Regions from separate parts of the Pseudoalteromonas sp. T1lg22 genome, predicted to be linked through region 2. Evidence: predicted binding sites of a transcription regulator. Region 2 holds the regulator's gene; the other holds the start of a gene.
The links. The regulator MetJ, encoded in region 2, represses methionine synthesis genes. The targets are predictions, from matches to a motif close to TAGACGTCTAGACGTCTA.
Positions count from the first base shown of each region.

Region 1 (5,562 bases), 470 kb from region 2:
CAGGCGGCAGAGCAGAAGCTACCTCTTAGTACATTTGATATTGCTATTTTAGATATATCACTTCCGGATAAGAATGGGCTAGGTCTAATCCCCCTGATAAAGCGGTGCTCTCCGAAGGCTAAAATTATCGTTGTGAGCATGTACGATAACGACCCCTACGTCAGTGAAGCAATTAATCTTGGTGCAAATGCGTATTTATCCAAGCAAAACGCATCCGATGAAATAATCACGGCGATAAGGCGTACGCTAAACGGCGATAGTTATTTAGGTCAGGATATTATTAAAAATATCTATTATAACTCTCATAGTGATTCGACCAGCAAAGTGCAGAAGCTGACACAAAGAGAAAAGGATGTTTTTAACCTTTTAGCCATTGGTTACTCGGTAAAGTTAATAGCAAAAAAGTTAAATGTAGCGGTTAAGACGGTCCATGCCCATAAAAGCAATATTTATGAAAAGCTACAAATCACAGAGTCATATGAGCTGCTGAGACTGGCGATTAAAAGCCATTCCATAAAATTTGAAGAATTGTTAAGGGAATAGGTATTAATTTGCCAGTAGAATGCCGACGCCGGCCAGAGCTAAAACGCCGCCGAGGATCATGTTTGCGCTCACCGGCTCACGTTTAAAAAAGCCGAAGGTCATCACCATCAACGGGGCGGTGGCAAAGAGGGTTTGCGCTATGGCCGGGTCGGTGTATTTTACCGACGCTAACTGCAGCCACAGGCCGATAAAGGTGCCGAAGAATACCGCCACCAACAACCAGTGCTTCTTATCTATGCCTTTTAAGCGGATTGCCTGATACAGGTCCGAGTGTTTGAGCAGCGCCACCACCAAAGCCACGGTGAGGGTGCCCGATACCAGACGTATCATCGCCGCCCACAAACTACTCATTGACTCTAGGTTCATTGCTCCTTTGGACATCACCATGCCGGTGGCCTGGCACAGTGCCGCCAGCAGTGCTAAGGATACGCCGATTACATAATGACGCTTATCCAGGCTTGGTAAGGCATGCTGTGGCCGAATGGCAATCACCACCCCGACCGTGGTGACGATAATACCGACCCAAGCCAGTGTGGACAGGTAGTGTCCCAGCAACAGGATATTGAGTATGCCTGCCAAGGCGGGGGCAAGTGACTCTATGATCAGGGTACGCGCCGGACCAATATTGCGCAGGGCGCCAAAGTAGGCGCTGTCGCCGATGGCAATACCAATAATGCCGCCGGCAATCAGCCAACCCCAGGCGGCTACTTGCTGCGGGATGTTAGAGTCTGCGGTGATAACAATTGCTGCGACCATCATCAGTGACGCCAGCAAGCCCTTGCTGACATTGAGCTGTAAGGGCGAAAGGTGATGGCTAAAGGTTTTGTAGAGCAGGGTTGAAAACGCCCAGACAATGGCGGCACAGATTGCTGCTAATTCTCCTAATCCCACCTTGGGTCCCTTATACTTAATTCGACGCGCGGCATTATGGCAAGGGAGAGCCGTGCTGTAAAATTTATATGGACGTCTAAACATCTAGAGGTTGATATTTCCAGTGGGAGGGTCATAATAGCCCTTCTAATATTTGCATTGGAGTTCACTATGCCTATTACGGTTCAGGATGCGTTGCCAGCGATTTCGCAATTGCGCCAAGAAAATGTCTTTGTGATGCCGAAAAGTCGTGCCAGCACGCAGGAGATCAGGCCTATGCGTTTGGCCATATTGAACCTGATGCCGAATAAGGTGGAAACGGAAGTGCAGTTTATTCGCTTGCTGGCCAACACCCCCTTGCAGGTCAACGTGGACTTACTGCGTCTTGATACCCATAGATCCAGCGCCAACTCCGAGCAGCACCTGGACATGTTTTATCGCTATTTCAGCGACGTTAAAGACACTAACTATGATGCAGTGATCATCACAGGCGCGCCGCTGGCCCATCTTGAATATGATGAGGTAGGCTATTGGCAGGAATTACAGGAGTTTTTCGAGTGGGCCGAGCATCATGTCACCTCGACCCTGTTTAGCTGTTGGGCCGCTCATGCCGGTTTGTATCATCACTATGGTCTGAAACGTGAACTCCAGGCCAACAAACTATGCGGTGTGTTTGAACACCAGTGTTATTTCGACCACGGCGCGCTCACCCGCGGTTTTGACGATCGTTTCTTGGTGCCACACTCGCGCTACGGTCATATCGATATCAATAAAATTGCCGCGCGCGAAGATCTCGTGGTGCTTGCCGGCTCAGAGGAAGTGGGTGCCTACTTACTTAAAAACCAAAGCGGCTCGCAGGTGTACCTGACCGGGCACCCGGAATACGACGCCGATACCTTGCAAAAAGAGTATCAACGCGATGTCGACAAGGGCCTGGATGTGGATAAACCGAAAAACTATTTTCCCGAGGATAACCCGGCCTTAAAACCGTCGAAAACCTGGCAAAGCCATGCCTTCTTGTTATTTTCCAATTGGCTAAACTACTACGTGTATCAAACCACGCCCTATGATATTAATCTGGTGAGCCAGGATGTAAGGACAGATAATTATGCCGAATAAACGTCACGCCCTCGAAGCGGCCCTCAAACAGCGTATTTTAATTCTCGATGGCGCCATGGGCACCATGATCCAAAAACATAAGTTTGAGGAAAACGACTATCGCGGCGAGCGCTTTAAAGACTGGCATGTGCTGGTAAAGGGCAACAACGATTTGTTAAGCCTGACGCAACCCGAGGTGATCGCGCAAATCCATCGCGAATACCTTGAGGCCGGTGCGGATATTATAGAAACCAACACCTTTAACGCCACCACCATTTCCATGGAAGACTACGACATGGCAAGCCTTAGCCGCGAGATTAATCTCGAGTCGGCGCGCTTAGCCCGCAAGGTGGCCGATGAATTTACCGCCAAGGAGCCAAATAAACCGCGCTACGTGGCTGGTGTGCTTGGGCCCACGTCCAAGACCTGCTCTATCTCGCCGGACGTGAACGACCCGGGTTATCGTAATATTACCTTCGATAAACTGGTTGAGGCCTATATCGAGTCGACGCTGGCCTTGATGGAAGGCGGTGCCGACCTGATCTTGATCGAAACCATTTTTGATACCCTCAATGCCAAGGCCGCGGCCTTTGCGGTGGAAGAAGCCTTCGAGCAGGCCGGCACCAGTTTGCCTGTGATGATCTCCGGCACCATTACCGATGCCTCGGGCCGCACCCTTTCGGGACAAACCACAGAGGCTTTCTATAACTCCATTCGTCATATTAAGCCGCTTTCCATCGGCCTTAATTGCGCCTTAGGCCCGGATCTGCTGCGCCAGTACGTGGAGGAGCTATCCACCGTCTGCGAAACTTTCACCTCGGTGCACCCCAATGCCGGTTTGCCCAACGAGTTCGGTGAGTACGACCTGGAAGCCGAAGAAATGGCCCAGGAGATCATCGACTGGGGCGAGCAGGGCTTTATCAATATCGTTGGTGGCTGCTGTGGTACCACGCCGGAGCATATTAAAGCCTTTAGCGACGGCTTAAAGAACACCGCACCACGAGCGCTCCCCGAGCTGCCGGTGCGCATGCGTCTCAGCGGCCTTGAAGCCTGTAACTTGAATTAAGGGGCTATCAACTATGACCAATACAGCCATTTTTACCAATGTCGGTGAGCGTACCAATGTCACTGGCTCGGCGCGTTTTAAGCGCCTGATCATGGAAGAAGACTATGAAACCGCCCTGGATGTGGCCCGCGAACAAGTAGAAAGCGGCGCCCAGGTGATTGATATCAACATGGACGAAGCTATGTTGGACTCCAAGGCGGCAATGGTGAAGTTTCTTAATCTGATCGCCTCGGAGCCGGATATTTCTAAGGTGCCGATTATGGTCGACTCCTCCAAGTGGGAGGTGATCGAAGCGGGCCTTAAGTGTATTCAAGGTAAGGCCATTGTGAACTCCATTTCCCTCAAAGAAGGGGAAGAGCCGTTTCGTCACCAGGCAAAAATCCTGAAGCGCTTTGGCGCCGCCGTGGTGGTCATGGCCTTTGATGAAACCGGCCAGGCGGAAACCGCCGATCGTAAGTTTGCAATCTGTGAGCGCTCCTACCGTATTTTGGTGGACGAGCTCGGCTTCCCGCCGGAAGACATTATTTTCGACCCCAATATTTTCGCCGTGGCCACGGGCATCGAAGAGCACGATAACTACGCCGTTGAATTTATAGAGGGCACCCGCCGCATCAAAGAAAACCTGCCGTACTGTAAGGTGTCCGGCGGGGTGTCGAATGTGTCCTTCTCGTTCCGTGGTAATAACCCGGTGCGCGAAGCCATTCACTCGGTATTCCTGTATCACGCCATCCAAGCGGGTATGGACATGGGCATAGTTAATGCCGGCCAGCTGGCGGTGTATGACGATATTCCCGAAGAGCTACGCAATGCGGTTGAGGATGTGATCCTCAATAAAGACCCGGGGGCGGGCGAGCGCTTGGTTGAGCTGGCGCCCAAATACTCGGGCATGGCTCAGGCCGAAAAGGTGGAAGACCTTGAATGGCGCTCCTGGCCGGTGGAAAAACGCCTGGAGCACGCCTTAGTTAAGGGCATCACCGATTACATCGAAGAAGACACAGAGGCCTGTCGCCAGCAATTTGCCAAGCCCATAGAGGTGATCGAAGGGCCGCTGATGGATGGCATGAATGTGGTCGGTGACCTCTTTGGTGCCGGTAAGATGTTCCTGCCTCAGGTGGTGAAATCGGCGCGGGTTATGAAGCGCGCAGTGGCCTACCTCGACCCCTATATTGAAGCCGAAAAGGAAGAAGGGCAGACCAACGGTAAAATCATTATGGCCACGGTAAAGGGCGATGTGCACGACATAGGCAAAAACATCGTCGGCGTGGTGCTGCAATGTAATAACTATGAGGTGATAGACCTGGGCGTGATGGTGCCGGCGGAGAAAATTCTGCAAACCGCCATCGATGAAAACGCCGATATTATCGGTTTATCCGGCCTTATTACCCCTTCCCTTGACGAGATGGTGCATGTGGCCAAGGAAATGACCCGTCGCGGCTTTGAGATACCGCTGCTGATTGGCGGCGCCACTACCTCCAAGGCGCACACGGCGGTGAAAATTGAGCCCCAGTACGACAAGGGCGTGATCTATGTGAATAACGCCAGCCGAGCCGTGGGCGTGGCCTCCAGCCTGTTGAGTAAAACCGCCAAGGCGGACTTTGTGGCGAAAACCAAGGTCGAGTACGAAAAGGTGCGTGAGCAACAGGCGCGTAAGAAACCGCGCTCCAAGCCCATTGGTTTACAGCAGGCACGGGCCAACCATGCCAAGCTGGACTGGCAAAACTATGTGCCACCGGTTCCCAGTAAGCTGGGCGTGCAGGAGTTCCACGATGTGGCCATAGACACCTTGCGTCACTATATCGACTGGACCCCGTTTTTTATGACCTGGTCGCTGGCGGGTAAGTATCCACGCATTCTCAATGACGAGGTGGTGGGCGAGCAGGCGCAGTCGCTGTTTGCCGATGCCAATGCCATGCTCGATAAGTTTGCCCGTGAGCGCAGCATACAGCCCAAGGGGGTGATAGGTTTGTTCCCGGCCAACCGCGTCG
Region 1 covers NZ_PQBY01000006.1:45,259-50,820, reverse strand. Annotated here, with positions in the region: gene C2M24_RS02435 (response regulator transcription factor) at 1-543, shown strand, start outside; gene C2M24_RS02430 (DMT family transporter) at 547-1,434, opposite strand; gene C2M24_RS02425 (homoserine O-succinyltransferase) at 1,585-2,532, shown strand; gene C2M24_RS02420 (homocysteine S-methyltransferase family protein) at 2,522-3,577, shown strand; gene metH (methionine synthase) at 3,591-5,562, shown strand, end outside.
Region 1: a site for MetJ is predicted at 1,504-1,521, ahead of C2M24_RS02425 (homoserine O-succinyltransferase). Genes of this name have one in related genera too.

Region 2 (5,562 bases):
ATTGCCACTTCCACATAGCATTCTTCCTGAGTTGGCAATAGGTCGGTTTGTAGGGCGCTTGGTAAAGACGACAAGGGTGAACTCACAGCATCAGACATGCTGTTAATGTACTAAATTCATGGCAAGGTGAATAGCGGCAATTAATGCTTGAACATTAAACAGGAGTTCAATAAAATACGCGGCCTTAAGGGTGCTGAGCGAATATTATTGGTCTTGGCACATTGAAACTAACGCGTATGGTGCCGAACTTCGGGTTTGGAGAGCGATACGGCCTATTTAGAGGTAATCCCCATGAAAGAAGGTATCCACCCTAAGTACGAAGCAATCAATGCAACGTGCTCTTGTGGCAACAAGTTCGAAACTCGTTCAACTTTGTGTAAAGACATTCACCTTGACGTATGTTCAGAGTGTCACCCTTTCTACACTGGTAAGCAGAAGATTCTTGACACAGGTGGTCGTGTTGACCGCTTCAATAAGCGTTTCGGTGCGCTTAGCAGCAAGAAGTAATTCATTGCTTATTAGAAAAAAGCACCCTAGGGTGCTTTTTTTGTGCCTCTTACTTTTTACGGCACCTATCCAATACCAATTCTGTCTTCTACATAGAAAAATTCCAACACCGTGAGCATGATATTTAGCCCGCTAGAAGTAAGTGAATTGGTATCCTATCCTGTTTACTCTCTGATCGCTTGATTAACACAATTACTCTGGTCCATTCCCAGTATTGATATAAGCCATTTTGCATTTACTCTTTGTAAAGGTATTAATGAAAAGCGGCGATAATGCAGCTAAAAAGCATGAACATGTAGATGTTTGGGTAAATCCAGTTAAATCGTTGCATTTTTTGTGTTTTTATTCGCTATTGTTATATAAATTGCATTTTTTATATCTTTAGTTATGATTAACGCAGTTTTTATTGCTTTTTTTGACCCAAAAAAGGCATGGGAATATCGCTCATGCTAGGGGAAATTAAAATAATTAACCGGGATAATGATGCTAAAACCGCTTAATTTCGCGTAACAGGATAGACCTGATATTACTTGGAATATAGCCGGAAAAGCAGTATTGTTGCCTGATACCTGAACTCTCACCAATATTTCTAGCAGGATACTTTTTCATGTCAGACTTTCGTCAACAAGCTCTTGATTATCACGCTTATCCCGTTCCAGGCAAAATCAGCGTTGAGCTGACTAAAAGTGCGGAAACGGTCAATGACCTAGCTTTGGCTTACAGCCCAGGTGTGGCTGAGCCGGTGCGCGAAATTGCCGCCGATGCCAACAATGCCTATAAATACACTGCGAAAGGCAATATGGTTGCGGTTATTTCTAACGGCACGGCAATTTTAGGCTTGGGTAATTTAGGTCCGTTGGCATCAAAACCTGTAATGGAAGGTAAAGCCTTATTATTCAAGCGCTTCGCAGGCCTTGATTCAATCGATATCGAAGTTAAACACCGCACCACGGAAGATTTTATCAACACGGTTGAAAATATTGCCGATACCTTTGGCGGTATTAACCTTGAAGATATCAAGGCACCTGAGTGTTTTGAAATTGAAAAAGCGCTGATCGAGCGTTGTAATATACCTGTATTCCACGATGACCAACATGGTACCGCCATTGTAACTGCGGCGGGCATGCTTAATGCTCTTGAGATTCAGGGTAAAGATATCAACGATGCCTTGATCGTTTGTTTAGGTGCTGGTGCAGCGGCTGTGGCCTGTATGGAGCTGTTGATTAAATGTGGCGCCCAGCGCGAGCACATCTATATGCTTGACCGTAAAGGTGTGATCCACACTCGTCGTGACGACCTGAACGAATATAAGCAAATGTTCGCAAACAACACGGATAAACGCACTCTGCAAGACGTGATCGCCGATGCCGATGTATTCGTGGGTGTATCTGGTCCAGATCTACTTTCTGCGGACGAGTTAAAGCTGATGGCCGACAAGCCAGTGGTATTTGCCTGTTCAAACCCAGATCCTGAAATTAAGCCAGAAGTGGCGCACGCTGCCCGTCAAGATTTGATTATGGCAACCGGTCGCTCTGATTACCCGAACCAGGTAAATAACGTTCTGTGCTTCCCGTTTATCTTCCGCGGCGCCCTGGATGTGCGCGCAACGGCTATTAATGATGAAATGAAGATTGCCGCTGTTGAAGCTATTCGTAGTATAGCTAAAGAGCCGGTACCACAAGAGGTATTGACCGCATCAGGTGTGACCGAGCTGGAGTTTGGCCCGCAGTACATTATTCCTAAGCCAATGGATCCGCGTTTATTGCCTCGCGTTGCTAAGGCGGTAGCCGAAGCCGCAGTGGCAACTGGTGTAGCGCAAATCGAGCTGCCAGAGGATTATATGAGCGATAAGTAATTTCCTTGTCGCCAAAAAAAAGCCCCAAGTTTTGCTTGGGGCTTTTTTTATGTGTTTGGAAAATCAATCATCACCGATCTCTGGGATCTCTAAGCCCATTTCCGCCATGATCTTACGCACTTCTTGCGGCACCTTCTCCGGATTATCCTTACGTAAGTCTTCATCGCCAGGCAGCGGTTGTCCGGTAAAAGCATGTAAAAATGCTTCGCAGAGCAATTCACTGTTGGTGGCATGACGCAGGTTGTTCACCTGGCGTCGAGTGCGTTCATCTGTTAATACTTTTAAAACGTTGAGCGGGATTGAAACGGTAATTTTTTTTACCTGTTGGGCTTTCTTACCGTGTTCCGCATAAGGGTGAATATACTCACCATTCCACTTGGCCATAATTTGCGTCTTGTTCTTTGGTCACTTAGGCATCAATAAGGGCGAAATTCTATCGTGTTGGAAAGGATAGTCAAATATTCCTCATATAGCTATTTAGACGTATAAATGTTTTGACTTCTATATTTGGATATTTTAACCTTTTGGACGTCTAAACATCCATTTCTGATTGGAGGCACTATGCCTAAGTTAAGTAAACAAACCATAGCGGTGCGCCACGGCATTGAAGCCGACCAACATCATGGTGCAGTTGTGCCCCCAATTTATTTATCCACTACCTATTCTTTTGCCGATTTTGATACCAAACGTCAGTACGACTATGGCCGCAGCGGTAATCCCAATCGCGATATTCTCGCAGAGGCTTTGGCCGAGCTTGAAGGCGGCGCCCGTGGCATCATTACCGCTACCGGCATGGCGGCGGTGCACCTGGTAACACAGTTGCTGACGCCCGCAGATACCCTTGTGATCCCCCATGATTGTTATGGCGGCAGCTACCGATTATTTACCTCCTTGGCCAAGCGCGGTTTATTAAAAGTGAAGGTGGTGGACTTCACCACTGCCGAGTGTTATCAGCAGCTTATCGATGCCAAACCTAAATTGGTATGGATTGAAACCCCCAGTAACCCAATATTGCGCCTGACCGATATTAAGGCCGTATGCGCGGCCGCAGCTCAAGTGGGTGCTTTGGTGGCAGCGGATAACACCTTCTTGTCACCTGCGCTGCAAAACCCATTATTGCTGGGCTGCGATATCGTGGTGCATTCAACAACCAAGTATATCAACGGCCACTCGGATGTGGTCGGTGGTGCTGTGGTTTGTAAAACTCCTGAGCTTGGCGAAGAGCTGGCCTGGTGGGCCAATAATATTGGTATTACCGGTGCGCCTTTTGACAGTTACCTGATTCTGCGCGGGTTACGTACCCTGAAAGTGCGTCTGCGTCAGCATGAGAAAAACGCCCAGGCTATCGCCGAATACCTGCAGCAGCACCCTGAGGTAGAAAAGGTTTACTATCCTGGTTTGGCAAGTCACCCACAGCACCAATTAGCTAAAGCGCAGCAAAGTGGTTTTGGCGGCATGGTGAGCTTTGATATCAAAGGCGAACTAAAAGACAGCGCCAAGTTCCTCACCTCAGTGCAGCAATTTACCCTGGCCGAGTCCTTGGGTGGTGTTGAAAGCTTAATTTGTCATCCGGCGACCATGACTCATGCGGGCATGGACAAGGAAGCACGCTTAGCGGCGGGCGTGGGTGACACCCTTATTCGTATTTCTGTGGGCATTGAAGATCAGGAAGATTTGATCGCCGACCTTGAACGTGCTTTTGCACAACTTCATCAGAGCTAGGTTGGAGCAGATAAAATGGCCAAGGTAGTACATAAATTTGGTGGCTCTAGCCTAAGCAGTGCGGCGCGTTATCATGCGGTTGCTAATATTGTTCTCGCTCATAGTCAGGTCGGTGACATAGTGGTGGTGTCTGCCGCCGGTAAAACCACGGACACCCTGGTTAAGCTCTGGCAGACATTCGAGCAGCAAGATCAGCATAGCGGTATGGATGTGATAAGCCTGTTGCGCAATCACCAGCAGGAGCTGATCCAGGAGCTGCTAAGCGGCGAGCGCAAAGCTCAGGTGTTAACTCAGCTGGAACAAGAATTAACACATGTATGGCTAGGATTTGAGCAAGGAAACTTGCAAGAGGCATCGCTGCTGGCTCATGGTGAACTCTGGTCGGCGCGTTTGTTATCCAGCTATTTGCAGCAACTCGGCGTAGAGGCACAGGCGTTAGATGCACGCCAACTACTCTGTGCTCAACAAGGGCAGTTGTTGCATCGTGTGAATGAGCAACAATGTCAGCGCCTTATTGGCGCGGATAAGATTAATGTGATCACCGGCTTTATTGCCGCAGATCAACAAGGTCAGACGGTGACCTTGGGACGCAATGGCAGTGATTACAGTGCCACTTTATTTGCCCGTTATATGGATGTCGATGAGGTCTGTATCTGGACGGATACTCAAGGGGTGTTTAGCACCGACCCGAGAAAGGTTGCAAGCGCGCAGAAGTACCATAAAATCTGCCGCGCCCAAGCGCAATTATTGGCGGCTCTGGGTAACCCGGTTTTACATGCCAAGACCTTGTCTCCCCTGCATGGCACCAATATCAAACTGGCGGTGCGCAGCTCTTATGATAGCGATGCCCTAGGTACCGAAGTGGTGCGCGAGGGGGGGTGCAAGCATAAGCACTTTATTACCACCTTGGCGCAGCAAGACGTTATTAAGCTTGTTCACTTAGAGCAGGGTGAGCTGGAGCTGCTACGGCGTCAACTACAGATCAGCCTTATCGACTGTGATGTGAAAAGTGTGTGGCATCTGGTGGTACCGCAGCAGCACAGTGCCGAGTTATTGCATCACTTTGGTGAGCGTGCCCAATTGCTGGAGTCCAATGTTAACGGTTTCGCCCTGGTTGCACCGCAGCGAGAGCTGGAAAAATGCCAGCAGCAGGTAGAGCAGGGTTTGAGAGAGCTTAATCTAAATGGCCGTTTTACGCATGTGGGTGAAGGTTACTGCTTACAGTTAACCGATGAAGAAATCGGTGCCGATAGCTTGAGCTATTTACATCAGCGTTTGCTTGGCGCTCAGCGGCAGTTGGCCGTGGTGGTGGCAGGTTTGGGTAATGTTGGTGAGGTATTCGTGGCCCAATTTGCCCAGCAATTGGCGCGCTTACGTCAGCATATTGATGTCAGGGTGGTGGCCTTAGTGCGCAGTGAAACCCTGCTTTTTGACCCTTGTGGTCTAGATACCGAGCAATGGCAAACAGCCTGGGAGCA
Region 2 covers NZ_PQBY01000006.1:514,977-520,538, reverse strand. Annotated here, with positions in the region: gene priA (primosomal protein N') at 1-98, opposite strand, end outside; gene rpmE (50S ribosomal protein L31) at 292-507, shown strand; gene C2M24_RS04625 (malic enzyme-like NAD(P)-binding protein) at 1,115-2,362, shown strand; gene metJ (met regulon transcriptional regulator MetJ) at 2,426-2,746, opposite strand; gene metB (cystathionine gamma-synthase) at 2,924-4,084, shown strand; gene metL (bifunctional aspartate kinase/homoserine dehydrogenase II) at 4,100-5,562, shown strand, end outside.